One region of the Methylobacterium sp. D54C genome, then DNA from elsewhere that is predicted to be linked to it. Evidence: predicted binding sites of a transcription regulator. Region 1 holds the regulator's gene; each other region holds the start of a gene.
The links. Region 1 encodes PhoB, which activates phosphate uptake and scavenging genes when phosphate is short. Its sites were predicted from a motif close to TGTCATNNANCTGTCAT; they were not measured.

Region 1 (5,990 bases):
CACGCGCGATGGTTTCCTCCAGCACGATCGCCCCGGCTGCCCAGCGCCGCCCCGGCCGCGTCCGTCAGGGACGCCGCGTCGCTGACCGGACCCTGCGCGTCGCCTGCACCGCCGCGACGGTGGTCGGCGCCCTGGTTCTCGGCTCGATCCTGGTGATGCTGATCGTCCAGGGCGTGCGCGGCTTCACGCCGACCCTGTTCACCAACCCGACCCCGGGCCCGGGCTCCGAGGGCGGCGGCATCGCCAACGCTATCCTGGGCAGCCTCGTTCTGACCGGGATCGGCATCCTGATCGCCACGCCGGTCGGCGTCATGGCCGGGACCTTCCTGGCCGAGTACGGGCGCGGCTCGAAGCTGGCCGCCCTGATCCGCTTCCTCAACGACGTCCTGCTCTCGGCGCCGTCGATCCTGATCGGCCTGTTCGTCTACACGCTGATGGTGCGGCCGATGGGCACCTACTCGGGCTGGGCCGGCGGCGTGGCGCTGGCGATCATCGCCGTGCCGGTGATCGTGCGCACCACCGAGGACATGCTGCGCCTCGTGCCCGGCACCCTGCGGGAGGCCGGCGCGGCGCTCGGCGCGCCGCCCTCGACGGTGATCATGAGCGTGACCTGGCGGGCGGCCTCGGCCGGCATCGTCACCGGCATCATCCTGGCCCTCGCCCGCATCGCCGGCGAGACCGCGCCGCTGCTGTTCACCGCGCTCAACAACAATTCCTGGTTCTCGGCCAACCTGATGGGCGGCGTCGCGAACCTGCCGGTGATGATCTACCAGTTCGCCCTCTCGCCCTACCCGAACTGGCAGGGCCTGGCCTGGGCGGGCGCGCTTCTGATCACCACCACCATCCTGGCGCTGTCGATCATCGCGCGCCTCGTGATCAAGCCGCAGGCCTCGCGCTGAGCCCCCTTTCGAGGACACGACGATGAACGCCGCCTCCGCGATCCCCACGGTCGAGCTGAACCGCAACCGCGCCGAAGAGGGCGGCCCCGTGCGGATCGCCGTCAAGGACCTGAACTTCTATTACGGCAGCTTCCACGGGCTTAAGGACGTCAACCTCAACTTCCACGACCGGCAGGTGACGGCGCTGATCGGCCCTTCCGGCTGCGGCAAGTCCACCCTGCTGCGCTGCTTCAACCGGATCTACAGCCTCTACCCGGAGCAGCGCGCGGAGGGCGAGATCCTGCTCGACGGCGAGAACATCCTCAGCCCCTCCGTCGACCTGAACGAGCTGCGCTCGCGCATCGGCATGGTGTTCCAGAAGCCGACGCCGTTCCCGATGTCGATCTACGACAACGTGGCCTTCGGCCTGCGCCTCTACGAGAAGCTGCCGAAATCCGAGCTCGACGGCCGGATCGAGGAATCCCTGCGCAAGGCCGCCCTCTGGGACGAGGTGAAGGACAAGCTCCGGCAGCCGGGGACCGGCCTGTCGGGCGGCCAGCAGCAGCGCCTGTGCATCGCCCGGACGGTGGCGCAGAAGCCGGAGGTGATCCTGTTCGACGAGCCGACCTCGGCCCTCGACCCGATCTCGACCGGCCGCATCGAGGAGCTGATCGAGCAGCTGCGCGACGAGTTCACCATCGTGATCGTCACCCACAACATGCAGCAGGCGGCGCGCATCTCGCAGTTCACCGCCTTCATGTATCTGGGGCAGCTCGTCGAGTTCGGTCCGACCAACCGGATGTTCATGAACCCGACGGAACGCCGCACGCAGGACTACATCACCGGCCGCTTCGGCTAGTCTGCCGGGCCGCTCCGGTCCCGGGACCGCCGCTCGCGTCTCCGGCGCGCCGGCGGGTCCCGCAAGCCTCCCGGAGGGCCGTCCCCGGGACCCCATCGAAGGATCCGCCATGCCCGGCCATATCGTCACCTCCTACGACACCGACCTGGAGAACCTGCGTCGCTCGATCTCGGAGATGGGCGGCGTCGCCGAGAAGATGACCGCGGAGGCGACCGACGCCCTCGTGCGCCGGGACGACACGCTCGCCCAGGCTGTGATCCTCGCCGACAAGCGCCTCGACGCGCTGCAGCGGGACATCGAGGAGCGCGCCGTGCTGCTGATCGCCCGGCGCCAGCCCCTGGCCATCGACCTGCGCGAGACCATCTCGGCGATCCGCGTCTCCGGCGATCTGGAGCGGATCGGCGACCTCGCCAAGAACGTCGCCAAGCGCGTGGTGGCGATCTCCGATCAGGCGCCGGCCCAGAAGATCGTGCTCGGCGTGCGCCACATGAGCGACCTCGCCGAGGGTCAGCTGAAGGACGTGCTCGACGCCTACGGGAGCCGCGACGTCCAGGCGGCCCACGACGTCTGGGAGCGCGACGGCGAGATCGACGCCCTGTACAATTCCCTGTTCCGCGAGCTCCTGACCTACATGATGGAGGATCCGCGCAACATCTCGTTCTGCACGCACCTCCTGTTCTGCGCGAAGAACGTCGAGCGCATCGGCGACCACACCACCAACATCGCCGAGACGATCCACTACCTCGCCACGGGCGAGACGCTGGCGGGTGACCGGCCGAAGAACGACGCGTCGAACTACGCGACCGTGGACGGCGTGCAGGCGCCGTGAGGCGCCGACCCCGGCGCCTTCCTGTGGGCGCGGCCGGGGTCACTCTCCGTGCGGGTTGAGGCGGGGCGGCGCCTCCTGCACCATCCGGGGACCGCCCGCAGAACGAGTCTTCGAACGTGAGCATGCAAGTCCTGATCGTCGAGGACGAGGAGGCCCTGAGCACGCTGCTGCGCTACAACCTGGAGGCCGAGGGCTTCCTGGTGGATTCGGCGGCGCGCGGCGACGACGCCGAACTGCTCCTCGCGGAGCGGATCCCGGACCTCGTCCTGCTCGACTGGATGCTGCCCGGCCTCTCGGGGATCGAGCTGTGCCGCCGGATCCGGGCGCGCCGGGAGACCGAGCGCCTGCCGGTGATCATGCTCACCGCCCGGGGCGAAGAGGGCGACCGTGTCCGCGGGCTCGGCACGGGCGCCGACGACTACATCGTCAAGCCGTTCTCGGTCCCGGAGCTGCTCGCCCGGATCCGCGCGCTCCTGCGCCGGGCCAAGCCCGCCCACGTCTCGGACCGGCTGGCGGCCGGCGACCTGGAACTCGACCGCACCGGCCACCGCGTCCGCCGCGGCGGCGAGGAGCTGCATCTGGGCCCCACGGAGTTCCGGCTCCTGGAATTCCTGATGCTGGCGCCGGGCCGGGTCTTCTCCCGCGAGCAGCTCCTCGACGGGGTGTGGGGCCACGACGTCTACATCGACGAGCGCACCGTCGACGTCCATGTCGGGCGGTTGCGCAAGGCGCTGAACGGCCCGCGCCAGACCGACCCGATCCGCACGGTCCGGGGCTCGGGCTACGCCTTCGACGAGACCTTCTCGCTGGAGGCTTGAGGCGGCCCGAAGGGCTGTCGGAGCGCCTCACCGCTCCGGCGCGCCGTCATCGCGAGCGGAGCGAAGCGACCCAGAGCGGCGGGACGCCGGCGCGCGCGGCGCTGCTGGGTTGCTTCGCTCCGCTCGCAAAGACGGTGGGACGGGCCCGCGAAGATTCGCGCGTCCCGGCCTCCAGGGACTCAGCGCGCCAGCGCCGCGCTCCGGCCCGAGGCGGCCGGCACCGCCTCCAGCGCCGCCAGGACCGTCCCCTCGGTGAGGATCTGCGGCAGCACCTGGGGCTCTCCCGTCCCGGTATAGAGCAGGTAGAGCGGGACGCCGCTGCGCCCGTGCTTCTCCAGGAGGCGGGTGATCTCGGGGTTCTGGTTGGTCCAGTCGCCCTTCATGTAGGTCACGCCGCGCTCGGCCATCGCGGCCCGCACGGCCTTCGTGTTGAGCGAGGTCGCCTCGTTGACCGCGCAGGTGATGCACCACGCGGCGGTCATGTCCACGAAGACGGGGCGGTGCGCGTCGAGCAGGGCGTCGAGGCGCGCCTGCGTGAACGGCTCGATCCCGTCGGCGGCGGCCTGCGCGGCCGGCGCGGCGCGATCCCGGGGCAGGGTGACGGCGAGGGCCCCAACGGCGATCAGCGCCAGCGCGGCGGCGGCCTGCGCGACCCGGCCGGCCCGCGGCGGGGCGGCGCGGCCGTGCTCCCAGGCCCAGGCGGCGAAGCCCACGAGGACGAGGCCGATCAGCGCCGCCAGCAGCCCGCGCGGGTCGACCTGCTGCGCCAGCACCCAGATCAGCCACGCCACGGTGGCGTAGACCGGGAAGGCCAGCACCTGCTTGAGGGTCTCCATCCAGGCGCCCGGCCGCGGCAGCGCCCGCAGGGCCGGCGGCCAGAGGGTCAGGAGCAGGAAGGGCAGGGCGAGGCCGAGGCCGAGGCTCGCGAAGACGGCGAGCGCCACGCCGGCGCTCTGGGTCAGCGCGAAGCCCACCGCCGAGCCCATGAACGGCGCCGTGCAGGGCGTCGCCACCAGGGTCGCGAGCACGCCGGTGAAGAACGAGCCGCTCAGGCCGCCGCGCCGGGTGAGGCCGTCGCCGAGGCCGGCGAGCCGGCCGCCGACATGGACCGCGCCCGAGAGGCTCAGGCCCATCGCGAACAGCAGGTAGGCGAGCCCCGCCACGATGGCGGGCGACTGGAGCTGGAACCCCCAGCCGATCGCGGCCCCGCCGCTCTTCAGGCCGATCAGCGCGGCGGCGAGCGCCAGGAAGCTCGCCAGGACGCCGGCCGTGTAGGCGAGGCCGTGGAGCCGCAGCCGGGCCGGCCCCTCGCCCGCGTGCCGCACGAGGCCGAGCACCTTGATCGACAGGACCGGGAAGACGCAGGGCATCAGGTTGAGGATCAGGCCGCCGAGGAAGGCGAAGGCCGCGGCGGTCGCCAGCGTCAGCGCGTCGAAGTCGGCGGTGGCCGGCGCGGTCGCGGGCGGCGCGGTCGCGGCCGCCGCCGCGGCGGCCGGGAGCACCGGCTCGTCGCCGTACGCGAAGGCGAGCCGGCGGGTCCCGGCGGCGTCGACCTCCTCGACCGTCAGGACGCCGGGCAGCGCGGCGGGCACTGGGTCGGTCGGGCTGCTCCGGGCGAGGGTCAGGTGCAGGCCGGTCCCGTCGACGCTCATCACCTGCGCGGCGGCGTTGTCGATCGCCGTCTCGGCGTAGGGGAAGTACGCGGCGTTCCGGACCGCCTCGGGCTTGAGGCCGGCCGCGGCGAAATCGAGGCGCAGGGTGTCGCCCTGGCTCGACAGGCTCAGGGGCCAGAGCGCCGGCACGGGGAGCGCGGCGCGGGCGCGCGCGAACAGCGCGGCGTTGGCCGGGTCCGGCTCGGCCTTGCCGACCGGCAGGGTCAGGGCGAGATCGGCCGAGCCGGGCACGCACTCGGTCTCGCAGACGAGGTAAGTCAGCTTGGCCTGGATCCGCACCGGGTCGGCCGGGTCGAGGCTCGGCGGCGGCGTCACCGGGACGAGGAGCGTGACCTCGCCCTCGTAGCCGTAGTTCATGAGGGTCGCGATCGGGATGCGCTCCGGCGCCGGCCACCGGATCGCGCCGGCGCTGAAGCCGGCCGGCAGGGTCCAGGTCACCTCCGGGGGCAGGCCGGAATCGCCCGGGTTGCGCCAGTAGACGTGCCAGCCGGGCTTGACCTGCATCCGCACCGCCAGCGTGAAGGGCTGCGCGCCGGCGACGGCGGCGGGCTCGGCCACGAGGCTCGCGCGCACGAGGTCCGCGGGCGTGCGGAAGCCCTGCGGGACCCCCTGTGCCGCGGCGGCCGAGAGGCCCGCGGCGAGGGCCAGGATCAGGAGGGCGAGGCGGCGGATCATGCTGTCCCTTCGCGCGCGGGGCGGTCGCGGTTTCACGCGCGGCGTGTCGGGCTCGGCGCGGGCGTTTCCATGGCGTCCGGTCTTACCATGGCGTCGGGTCTTACCATGGACCGCGTCCGGGATCCCCTGCGGCCGGCTCACCCCTCGAGCGGCGCCGTCGCCCGCTCGAGCCAGTCGCGCGTCGCGGTGTCGAGCCAGGGCGCCAGGGTCTCGCGGACCCTCGCATGATAGGCGTCGATCCAGGCCCGCTCCCCGGGC
Region 2 (5,990 bases), on a different contig from region 1:
TCCCCTACATCTGCGGGGCGATCAGCATGGTGGTGATCGGGCGCCTGTCCGACGCCTCGGGCGAGCGGCCGAAATTCGTCGCGGGCCTCGCCATCGCGGCGGCGCTCGGCTTCTTCGGCGCCGGCCTGTTCGACAAGCATATCGTGCCGCTGATGTTCGCCCTGGCGCTCCTCGGCGCCGGCATCGTCGCCTCGATCCCGACCTTCTGGACGCTGCCGGCCAAGCTCGTCACCGGCGTCGGCGCGGCGGGCGGGATCGCGCTGATCAACACCCTCGGGCAGTTCGGCGGCATCGTCAGCCCGGTTATGGTCGGCTGGGTGAAGGATCTCACCGGCTCGACGACGCCCGCGCTCTACGGGATCGGCGTGCTCTGCCTCGTCGCCGCCGGGCTGGCGCTCTTCGCCATGCCGGCGAGCCTGCGCCGGAGCGACCGCGCGGTGTGAGGCGGCCCGCCGCCCCGGTCGCGCCGGGGCGGTGCATCGCGGCTGGCCGGCGCGGGCCGGCCGTTCCGGACCGTCGGGCCGCGACCGGCCCCGGAGCGGGGGGAGACGGGCGTGGCCGCACGCCGCGCGGGCGGGATCGGTCAGGCGCGCGACCGCCGCGACCGAGCGGTCCCGGATCGGCGCCGGGGGCCCCCGAGGTTGCGCGCCGCCGGGATCGGCCGATGCCGATATCCGGTTCAGACGCCGATCTCAGCGACCGAAATCAGTGAACGTATCAGTAACCATGGCGGGAATGCCGCCGGTTGCGCGGTGGAGCAAAAAACCTCGCGCTGCCGGACAAACCGCCGGCCGCTCATATTGTATATTATCTGCAACCTCAAGAAACGGAGTGAAATCAACTTGAGGTAGAAATCCCTCGGCTGGCCCGTCGCCTCGGTTTCGTCCCGCAAAGCCCGCGCGAGCGGGCCCACCGGAGACGGAGCGCGCGGATCGGGACGCCCTCGAACAGCGATGTCTCAGATGGACCACCTCACCGACCACCGTTCAACCTTCATGCTGGAGAAGGTCGGCGCGATCGTCGCGGCCTACGTCTCGCGCAACGCGATCGAGGTCACGGCACTGCCGGCGCTGATCGACCAAGTGCACACGGCGATCGCGGTGCTCCGCTGCGCGCCGTCGGAGTTCGGCGGGGTCGGGCTGAGCCAGTCGCAGGTCGATGCCTCGATCCAGCAGGACGGCCTGATCAGCTTCATCGACGGCCGGTCGTACCAGACCCTGAAGCGCCACCTCACCGCGCACGGCCTCACCCCCGAGCGGTACCGGGCGAAGTACGGCCTGCCGGCCGACTACCCGATGGTGGCCCCGGGCTACGCCGCGCGGCGCTCGGAGATCGCCCGGGCGATCCAGCTCGGCCACAAGGCGGCCTGAGCGATGGCGCCCGACGCTTCCGCGGATCCGGCCCGGGACCGCGCGCCGTCCCCGGGGGCGGCGCGCACGAGCGACGCCCTGAGCCGCATCGCCGGCATCCTCGACGTGCCGGTGGCGAGCTTCTACCCGGATGCCGACCGGCCCGACGCGGCCATGACCCAGGCGGCCGACCTCGTCTCGGCCTTCGTGGCGATCGACAGTCCGGCGGCGCGCCGGACCTGCCTGGCCTTCGTGCGGGCGATGGCGAGTTCCTGAAGCGCCGGGGCGCGCTGCGGGAGGCCGGAGACCGGGTCGCTTCGTCGGCGGGCGGAGCACGGTCTCCGGCCCGTCCGGCCGGACCCGCGTCAGAACAGGTGGCGCAGGAGGTAGAACAGAGCGGCCGCGAGGGTGATCGCCGCCGGCAGGGTCAGGATCCAGGCGAGCGCCATGTTGCGCACCGTGGACATCTGGAGGCCCGAGCCATTGGCCGCCATCGTGCCGGCGACGCCCGACGACAGGATGTGGGTGGTCGAGACCGGCAGGCCGTAGAGCTCGGCCAGCCCGATCGTGCCGGCGGCGACGATCTCGGCCGAGGCGCCCTGCGCGTAGGTCAGGTGGGTCTTGCCGATCTTCTCGCCCACCGTGACGACGATGCGCTTCCATCCGACCATGGTGCCGAGACCCAGCGCCAGGGCGACGCAGACCTTCACCCAGCCCGGGATGTAGCGCGTGCCGTCGTTGAGCAGGCCCGCGTAGCGCTTCAGGTCCGCCCTGTCGGCCTCCGAGAAATCGGCCCCGGCGCCTGGCAGCACGCGCACCGCGTCGGCGGCGAGGTACATGTCGCTGCGCAGGTTCTGGGTCTGGGCGGCCGGCACCGTGCGGATCGCGCCGTAATTCTTCACGCTGGCGGCGATGTCGTCGGAGAGCGCCGCCAGCGCCGCGTAGACAGGCGGCGTGTTCAGCGCCTTGGTCTTGAGCGCCTCCGTCACGGTCCGGCGCGCGGCCGCGGCGTCCGGCACCGACGCGCCGGGGGCGCGGGCGGCGAACACCGCGCTCGCCGCCGTCGAGGCCTGCACGAAGGCGGGCGTCGTGTCGTCCGCCATGGTGCGGTTGAGCGCGTAGGCGGTGGGGGCGGCGCCGATCAGGATCAGCATGATCAGGCCCATGCCCTTCTGCCCGTCATTGCCGCCGTGGAAGAACGAGACCAGCGTGCAGGTGAGGATCAGCAGGCCGCGGATCCAGAGGGGCGGGGGCGCCTCGCCCGCGGGCGCCTCGTAGAGGTCCCTGCGGCGGACCGTGACCTTCAGGGCGAGCAGCAGCAGCGCCGCGAGCACGAAGCCGCAGACCGGGGAGAACAGCAGCGCCTTGAAGACGTTGAGCGCCTGGGTCCAGTCGACGCCCGCGGTGCCGTCGCCGCCGTTCATCAGCTGGTTGGCGAGGCCGACGCCGAGCACCGAGCCGATCAGCGCGTGGGACGACGAGTTCGGCAGCCCGAACGCCCAGGTCCCGAGGTTCCAGATGATGGCCGCCAGCAGCAGCGCGAAGATCATCGCGTAGCCCGCGTGCGAGCCGACGTTGAGGATCAGCTCGACCGGCAGCAGCGTGACGATCGCGTAGGCCACCGCGCCCGAGGACAGCATCACGCCGAGGAAGTTGAACACGCCCGACCAGATCACCGCGACGAGCGGCGGCATCGAGTGGGTGTAGATCACCGTGGCGACCGCGTTGGCCGTGTCGTGGAAGCCGTTCACGAACTCGAAGGCGAGGGCGATCAGCAGGGCGAGGCCGAGCAGCGCGAAGGCGCCGTAGGCCAGGGGCGCCTCCCCGACCGCGTTCATGTCCGCGACGAGGCTCACCACCGCGTAGCCCAGGCCCGCCACGAGGACGAGCAGGAACGCGACCACCCCGCCGAGATGCATCCCGTGGTCGAGGCGCGGGCCGCCCGCCTTCCGGTCTCCCACCGCCCCCGACGGCATCACGGCGGTATCGGACATGAACCCTCGCGCGGAATCTTTCGTGGTGAGCGGGGATTAAAACCGCGCGGTGACGGTTGGGTGACGGCCCGCGACGCCGCGCGTCGGCGAGCGTGTCCGAGAGCGTGTCCGAGATCGTGTCCGAGAGCGTCGGGCGGCGCTGTCACACGCCTGACGCGGTCCGGCCGCTAGCGGACCGGACCGCTCGCCCGATCGCACGAGGGATCCGCATGATTGACGCCACGGTGCCGGCCCTGTCCCTCGGCGCGCTCCTGGCCGTCGTCCAGATCGGCAGCATCGCCGTCGCGGCCCGGCGCCTCGGCCGGGACCACGGCCCGTCGCGGTTCCCGGACGGCGCGCCCGTCTCCCTGGTCCGCCCCCTGCGCGGGGTCGAGGCCTACAGCGAGGAGATGCTCCTCCGCAGCTTCTGCCTCGACTACCCGTCCTACGAGCTGATCTTCTGCGTGGCCGACCCGGCCGACCCGATCGTCCCGATGGTGGAGCGCCTGATCGAGGCCCACCCGCACGTGCCGGCCCGCCTGATCCTCGGCGACGAGCGCGTCAGCGCGAACCCGAAGCTCAACAACTGCCTGCGCGGCTGGCGCGCCGCCGCTCACGACTGGGTGGTGCTCGCCGATTCCAACGTCGCCATGCCGCCGGACTACCTCCAGCGGCTCCAGGCGGCGTGGCGCGCCGATACCGGCCTCGTCTGCTCCACCCCGGCCGGCGCCCGCCCGGGCAGCTTCATGGCGGAGGTGGAGTGCGCCTTCCTGAACACCCTGCAGGCGCGCTGGCAATACGCCGCCGAGGCGTTCGGGCTGGGCTTCGCGCAGGGCAAGAGCATGCTCTGGCACAAGCCCTTCCTGGAGGCGCAGGGCGGCCTCCAGGCACTGGCGGCCGAGATCGCCGAGGACGCGGCCGCCACCAAGCTCGTGCGCGCCGCGGGCAAGCGGGTCCACCTCGTGGCGAGCCCGTTCGAGCAGCCGCTCGGCCCGCGCGGCTTCCGGGAGGTCTGGTCGCGGCAGCTGCGCTGGGCGCGCCTGCGCCGCGTGACCTTCCCGCTGTTCTTCGCCCCCGAGATCGGCAGCGGCGTCCTGCTGCCGGCGCTCCTCGTCGCCCTCTGGGCCGGAAGCCTCGCGGGCCTCGCGGGCGCTGCCGGCCTCGCCGCCCTGTGCTATGCCGCCGAGCACCGGCTCGCGGCCCGCGCGGGCTGGCACCGCTCGCCCCGCACGCTGGCGGCCTTCCTGGCGCGCGACGCCCTGATCCCGGCGATCTGGGTCGGCGCCTGGATGCGGAGCGCCATCGTGTGGCGGGGCAATGCCATGGAGGTGCGCCCCCGGCGGGCCGCCGACGCGCGCACCTACGCGCCGACGGCCTGACCGCCCGGCGATCGGAGGCCCTGACGTGTCGCGCCGCTACGCCCTCTACTGGCTGCCCGCCCCGGATTCGCGCCTCGAAGCCTTCGGCCGCGCGATCCTCGGCACCGACAACGTCACCGGGCTGCCGGTGCCGCACCCGGAGAGGCTCGGTGATCTCGCTGCGGTCACGGCGGGCGCGCGGGTCTACGGGTTCCACGCCACCCTCAAGGCGCCGCTGCGCCTCGCCCCGGGCACCGGGGAGGCCGACCTCGTGGCCGCCGCCCGCGCCCTCGCGGCCGCGCACCCGCCGGTGGCGGTGGGGCCGCTCCGGGTCGCCGCCCTCGGGCCGTTCCTCGCCCTGGTACCGGAGGGCCCGCCGCCGGAACTCGGGCTCCTCGCCGCCGAGTGCGTCGCCGCCCTCGACCCGTTCCGGGCGCCGCTCACGGAGGCCGAGCGCGCCAAGCGCCGGCCGGAGCGCCTCGACCCGCGCGGCCGCGCGCTCCTCGACCGCTGGGGCTACCCCTACGTGTTCGAGGCCTTCCGCTTCCACATGACCCTGACCGACGCCCTGCCGGAGGCGGAGCGCGACCTCTGGCACCGGCGCCTGTCCGAGGCCTACGCCGCCGCGGGACCGGAGCCCCTGCGGATCGACGCCGTCAGCCTCCTGACCCAGGACGGGTCGGGGCCGTTCCGGCTCCTGGCGCGCCTGCCCTTCGGAGAGACCCGTGGTTGACCGCCCCCTCGGCCTCGAACCCGCCCTCGATCCGAGCGCCCGGGTCGTCGACAGCCGCCTCGGCCGCTACACCGAGGTCGGCGCCCGCACCCGCCTCACCGAGACGACCCTCGACGACTATTCCTACATCGGTGAGGACGGCGAGGTGATCTACACCGCGATCGGCAAGTTCTGCTCGATCGCCGCCAGCGTGCGGATCAATCCCGGCAACCACCCGATGGAGCGGGCGTCGCAGGCGCACTTCACCTACCGGGCGCGCGCCTACTGGCCGGAGGAATCGGACGAGCCCGCCTTCTTCGACCGGCGCCGGGCGAGCCCGGTGGCGATCGGCCACGATGTCTGGATCGGCCACGGCGCGGTCGTCCTGCCCGGGCGCACGATCGGCACCGGCGCGGTGGTGGGGGCGGGCGCCATCGTCACCCGCGACGTCGAGCCCTACACGATCGTCGTCGGCAATCCCGCCCGGCCGGTCCGGCGCCGCTTCCCCGAGGTGGTCGCGGACCGTCTGACCCGCCTGGCGTGGTGGGACTGGGACCATGAGCGCCTGCGCCGGGCGCTGCCGGATTTCCGCGGGCTG
Region 3 (5,990 bases), on a different contig from region 1:
CTGCGCGATGACTGGATTCACGGCGGCCACTTGGTCCTCGCCGCGGATCCCGACACGTCCGACCACGCGGCGATCCATGCCTGGATCCTCGACATCATGCAGACAGGCGCGGACGATCCCGATCAGGACAGCATCCGGTCCCTGATCTACCACAGCCTGAACTTCGATATCCCGTTCCAGGCGACGGAGCGCGTCCGGCAATCCTTGATCGCCACCGTGCGGGCGCGTCTCGCGGCCGAAGCGTCGCGTCGCGGCCTCTGACCGGCCAGCGCCCCGCGGGCCACCGCGGCAGGCCGGCGCCAAGAGAAAAGGGGCCGCCTCGCGGCGACCCCCTTCCTTCGTCTCAGCGGATGGCTCGGACTTAGAAGTCCATGCCGCCCATGCCGCCGCCCGGCATGGCCGGAGCGGGGCTGTCCTTCTTCGGCGCGTCGGCGACCATCGCCTCGGTGGTCACCAGCAGGCCGGCGACCGAGGCCGCGTCCTGCAGGGCGGTGCGCACCACCTTGGCCGGGTCGACGATGCCGGCCTGGATCATGTCGACGTACTCTTCGGTCTGGGCGTTGAAGCCGAAGGTCTCCGACGAGGTGTTGTCGGTGATCTTGCCGACTACGATCGAGCCTTCCACGCCCGCGTTCTGGGCGATCTGGCGGAGCGGGGCCTCGAGCGCCTTCAGGACGATCTTGATGCCGGCCTGCACGTCCGGGATCTCGGACTTCAGCTCGGAGACCGCCTTCTTGGCGCGCAGCAGCGCGGTGCCGCCGCCCGGGACGATGCCTTCCTCGACCGCCGCGCGGGTGGCGTTGAGGGCGTCGTCGACGCGGTCCTTCTTCTCCTTCACCTCGACCTCGGTCGCGCCGCCGACGCGGATCACCGCGACGCCGCCCGCGAGCTTGGCCAGGCGCTCCTGCAGCTTCTCACGGTCGTAGTCCGAGGTGGTCTCCTCGATCTGCGCCTTGATCTGCGAGATGCGGCCCTCGATGTCGGACTTCTCGCCGACGCCGTCGATGATCGTGGTGTTCTCCTTCTCGATGCGCACGCGCTTGGCGCGACCGAGCATGGGGAGCGTCACGTTCTCGAGCTTGATGCCGAGGTCCTCGGCGATCATCTGGCCCTTGGTCAGGATCGCGATGTCCTCGAGCATCGCCTTCCGGCGGTCACCGAAGCCCGGCGCCTTGACGGCCGCGACCTTGAGGCCGCCGCGGAGCTTGTTGACGACGAGGGTGGCGAGAGCCTCGCCCTCGATGTCCTCGGCGATGATCAGGAGCGGCTTGCCGGTCTGAACGACGGCCTCGAGCACCGGCAGCATGGCCTGGAGCGACGAGAGCTTCTTCTCGTGGATGAGGATGTAGGGGTCCTCGAGCTCGGCGACCATCTTCTCCGCGTTCGTGATGAAGTACGGGGAGAGGTAGCCGCGGTCGAACTGCATGCCCTCGACGACGTCGAGCTCGGTCTCGGCCGTCTTGGCCTCCTCGACCGTGATCACGCCCTCGTTGCCCACCTTCTGCATGGCGTGGGCGATCATCTCGCCGATCTCCTTGTCGCCGTTGGCGGAGATCGTGCCGACCTGGGCGACCTCGTCGGAGGTCGAGACCTTCTTGGCGCGCGAGGTGATGTCCTTGACGGCCGCCTGGGTGGCGAGGTCGATGCCGCGCTTCAGGTCCATCGGGTTGATGCCGGCGGCGACGTACTTGGCGCCCTCGCGGACGATGGCCTGGGCCAGCACGGTCGCGGTGGTCGTGCCGTCACCCGCGATGTCGTTGGTCTTCGAGGCCACTTCGCGCACCATCTGGGCGCCCATGTTCTCGAACTTGTCGGCGAGCTCGATCTCCTTGGCGACCGTCACACCGTCCTTGGTGATGCGCGGGGCGCCGAAGCTCTTCTCGATCACGACGTTGCGGCCCTTCGGGCCGAGCGTCACCTTCACCGCGTCGGCGAGGATGTCGACGCCGCGCAGCATCTTATCGCGGGCGTCGGCGGAGAAACGAACGTCTTTCGCTGCCATTGTGTGCCTCTTAGCTAGTGGTTGAACCCCGAGTCCGGGACGGCCTCAAAGGGCGGTGACGGGTGATCCGATCAGAGGGCGACGACGCCCATGATGTCGGATTCCTTCATGATCAGGAGGTCCTGACCGTCGATCTTGACCTCGGTGCCGGACCACTTGCCGAACAGGACGCGGTCGCCGGCCTTGACGTCGAGCGCGTTGACGCGGCCCTGCTCGTCGCGGGCGCCGGGCCCGACGGCGACGACCTCGCCCTCCTGCGGCTTCTCCTTGGCGGTGTCCGGGATGATGATGCCGCCCTTGGTCTTCTCTTCGCTCTCGATGCGACGGACGACCACGCGGTCGTGCAGCGGACGGAACTTCATGAGCTGCCCTCTTGCTTCAGGTCTTGAGTTGGCGTTGATGCGGCCGGCGGGACCGCTCGCGAACTCGACTGTTAGCACTCTGTCTCGGCGAGTGCCAAAGACGGCCGCGAGATAGGCGCGGGCGGGTTCCGAGTCAAGGCTGTCGCACCCCCGCGCGACGGTGCGATGACGCGCCGGCGGCCCCGTTCTCCCTCATGGATAACGCGCTCTCATGCTGAGCCTGCACGGACCCGAAGGCCCGGTGGCGCTGCGACCCGGCAGCCCGATCGCGCGCGACACCGTGTGGCTCGACCTGAACGACCCCACGCCGGAAGAGGCTGCGGCGGTCGAGGCCGCGACCGGACTGCGGGTGCCGTCGCGGGCGGCGCTCTCGGAGGTCGAAACGTCGAGCCGCCTGCGCCGGGTGAAGGGCGGCCTCTCGCTCTCGACCCCGATGATCACGTTCGAGCAGAGCGCGTCGCAGCTGAAGCCGCTGGGCTTCCTGCTGACCAAGGATCACCTCGTCACGATCCGCTTCCACGACCTGCGCGCCTTCGAGGCGTCCGCGAAGCGTATCGCCGACGGCGACGGCAGCACGACGCCGAGCGAGATCTTCCTCGTCGTACTGGAGGAACTGGTCGACAGCCTCGCCGACGCCCTCGAGGATATGGGCTCCGAGCTCGACACGCTCTCGACCCGCATCTTCGACTTCGACGTCCGCGGTGCCGAGCGGCGGCGCCTGGAGAGCCCGCCGCCCCGGCGCCGCGACCTCGCCCTGCGCCGGATCCTGCGCGGCATCAGCAACCGCGGGAAGGTTCTGGGCAAGATCCGGTCGAGTCTGCTCGGGCTCGAACGGATCATCCCCTTCGTCGCCGCGGCCTGCGACAGCCTCGGCCTGCCGGAGGATGCGCGCTTCGAGACGATCAAGCGGGACATCGAATCCCTCGACGAGTTCGAGACGCGGCTCGCCGAGAACGTGCAGTTCCTGCTCGACGCGGCCCTCGGCCTGATCACCATCGAGCAGAACAACGTCTTCCGCGTCCTCACCGTCGTCTCGGTGGTCGGCGTCCCGCCGACGCTGATCGCGTCGATCTACGGCATGAATTTCAAGCACATGCCCGAGCTGGATTGGGCGCTCGGATATCCCTACGCGCTCGGCCTGATCCTCATCAGCGCGGTCGCGCCGATCGTATACTTTCGCATGCGCGGCTGGTTCTGATATTCGCAAGCATGTTTCTGCTCTGATTGGGTTTACATTTGAATCTAATTTCGACGATGGCGTCGATCCGGCTACGGACGCACAGAGGGCGCGGCGCTCAAAGCATTCGATTTCCGTCAGGCAACTCTTAAACTGGACGAATGCCAGAATAAGGGATTCATTAACGCTGTGAGGCTACACCCCACGCCGGGGGAACGCGAGCCGTACCATGTTCAATCGCACTGTTTTCAATGAAGCCCAGGCCAAGATCGACGCGCTCGACCGCTCGCTGGCGATCATCGAGTTCTCGATGGACGGAACGGTCCTTCACGCGAACGAGAACTTCCTGCGATTGATGAAATACGGCCTCAGCGACGTCCAGAACCGCCATCACCGCATCTTCGTCGACAAGAGCTACGCCGAGTCCGCCGATTACGCGGCGTTCTGGAGCAAGCTGAAGGACGGCCAGTACGTCACGGGCGAGTTCCTGCGCCTCGACAAGGAGGGCGACTCGGTCTGGCTCGAGGCGACGTACAATCCTGTCCTCGACGCGCGCGGCAAGCCGATCAAGGTCGTCAAGTTCGCCGCGGACATCTCGGCGAAGAAGAAGGAGATCAACCGGCTCCTGACGATGATCGACAACGTTCCGGTGGCGGTCATGACGGCCGATCTGAAGGACAATTTCAAGATCGACTACATGAACGCTACGTCGCGCAAGACCCTCGGCACGATCGACCAGCACCTGCCGGTGAAGGTCGACGACATGCTCGGCCGCTCGTTCGACATCTTCCACAAGAACCCCAGCCACCAGCGCACGATGCTGGCCGACGCGAGCCGGCTGCCGCACAGCACCAAGATCAAGGTCGGGCCCGAGACCCTCAACCTGCGGGTCACGGCCGTGAACGACGAGAAGGGGCAGTACCTCGGCCCGATGCTGACCTGGGCGGTCGTCACCGCGCAGGTGAACATGGAGACCGACGTCAAGCGGGTCGTCGAGGCCGTCGGCTCCGCCATCCAGGAGATGCAGAGCTCGGCCGTGGGCCTGATGCAGTCGGCCGAGTCCGCGCGCCACAAGGCGTCGTCGGTCGCGTCGAACTCCGAGCAGATGAACGGCGCGATCCAGGAGATCTCCGGCCAGGTCGGGCGGGTCTCGGAGCGCGCGCAGCAGATCGCCGCCCAGGCGGGGACCACCGACGCGACCATGCGCCAGCTCGCCGAGAACGCCCGCAAGGTCGATGCGGTGGTGGGCATGATCAAGTCGATCGCCGACCAGACCAACCTGCTCGCCCTGAACGCCACGATCGAGGCGGCCCGCGCGGGCGCCGCCGGGCGCGGCTTCGCCGTGGTGGCCTCCGAGGTGAAGGCGCTCGCCGAGCAGACCGCCAAGGCGACCGGCGAGATCACGCAGCAGGTCTCGGCGATCCAGAGCGCGACCGGCGAGGCGGTCGGCGCCATCGAGATGATCACGGCCGCGGTGGACGAACTGTCCAAGCTCACCCTGGCGATGGCGAGCGCCGTCGAGGAGCAGGCGGTCTCGACCCACGAGATGGCAGGCAATATCGGCGGCGTCTCCGAGGCCGCCAACGCCACCGGTCAACTCGCCCAGACGGTCCAGGGCATCGCCGAGAGCCTCGCCGGCCACTCGACGAGCCTGTCGGAGAGCGTGATCCGGTTCATGAAGACGGCCTGATCGGGCGACTCAGTCCCGGGCGAGCTGCGCTCGGCCGATGGCGAAGACCCGCCCGTCCCCGAGGAGATGGGCGGTGAAGCCGTCGGGGAACAGGCTCTCGATCGCCCGGTCGCGGACGTTCAGGCCGCCGGCGTAGGCGCCGAAGGCCGGCATGACGAGGCGGGTGCCGTCCGTGACGAAGCAGCGGCGGCGCACCGCCCGCCCGCGCATCGCCACCTTCCCGCAGGGATGGAGATGGCCGGCGATCTCGCCGGGCACGGGCTCCGGGCTCGGCTCGTGGCGCAGGACGAGGCCGCCGAGCGTCAGCGCGTCCGCGTAGCGGCCGCCGACGCCCTCGTTCACGGCCGCGTCGTGGTTGCCGGCGATCCAGACCCAGTCCCGCCCCTCCTGCAGGGCCGCCACCAGGGCGCGGTCGCCCGGCTCCATGCGCTCGGGACCGCGGGCGTCGTGGAAGGAATCGCCCAGCGCCACCACCCGGGCCGGATCGTGCCGCACCACCGCCTCGTGCAGGCAGGCGAGCGTCTCCCGGGTGTCGTAGGGCGGCAGGAACTGGCCGGAGCGGGCCGCGTAGGACGAGCCCTTCTCCAAGTGGAGGTCGGACACAATCAGCGTCCGGTGCTCCGGCAGCCAGAGGCCGCCGCAGAGGTCGAGCACCAGGGTCTCCCCCGCCAGTTGCAGGGTGGGGTGCTTGGGAGTCTTCTCGAGTCTCAGGCCGGCCGCCAAGATCGCATCCTCGGTGTCGTCGGGGGAGGGCGGATC

Region 2: the regulator PhoB is predicted to act here: its motif matches at 3,393-3,409, upstream of ACLBYB_RS21525 (inorganic phosphate transporter).
Region 3: the regulator PhoB is predicted to act here: its motif matches at 2,519-2,535, upstream of ACLBYB_RS02050 (CorA family divalent cation transporter).

What each region holds. Positions count from the first base shown of each region.
Region 1 covers NZ_JBKFAK010000009.1:60,269-66,258, forward strand. Annotated here, with positions in the region: gene pstA (phosphate ABC transporter permease PstA) at 9-899, shown strand; gene pstB (phosphate ABC transporter ATP-binding protein PstB) at 922-1,737, shown strand; gene phoU (phosphate signaling complex protein PhoU) at 1,847-2,566, shown strand; gene phoB (phosphate regulon transcriptional regulator PhoB) at 2,689-3,384, shown strand; gene ACLBYB_RS18660 (protein-disulfide reductase DsbD family protein) at 3,564-5,732, opposite strand; gene ACLBYB_RS18665 (aminopeptidase P family protein) at 5,870-5,990, opposite strand, start outside.
Region 2 covers NZ_JBKFAK010000013.1:13,417-19,406, reverse strand. Annotated here, with positions in the region: gene ACLBYB_RS21540 (MFS transporter) at 1-443, shown strand, start outside; gene ACLBYB_RS21535 (MucR family transcriptional regulator) at 963-1,370, shown strand; gene ACLBYB_RS21530 (hypothetical protein) at 1,374-1,625, shown strand; gene ACLBYB_RS21525 (inorganic phosphate transporter) at 1,715-3,343, opposite strand; gene ACLBYB_RS21520 (ceramide glucosyltransferase) at 3,553-4,701, shown strand; gene ACLBYB_RS21515 (DUF1045 domain-containing protein) at 4,727-5,413, shown strand; gene ACLBYB_RS21510 (chloramphenicol acetyltransferase) at 5,406-5,990, shown strand, end outside.
Region 3 covers NZ_JBKFAK010000001.1:388,358-394,347, reverse strand. Annotated here, with positions in the region: gene ACLBYB_RS02065 (hypothetical protein) at 1-261, shown strand, start outside; gene groL (chaperonin GroEL) at 362-2,002, opposite strand; gene groES (co-chaperone GroES) at 2,074-2,364, opposite strand; gene ACLBYB_RS02050 (CorA family divalent cation transporter) at 2,576-3,562, shown strand; gene ACLBYB_RS02045 (methyl-accepting chemotaxis protein) at 3,771-5,231, shown strand; gene pdeM (ligase-associated DNA damage response endonuclease PdeM) at 5,241-5,954, opposite strand.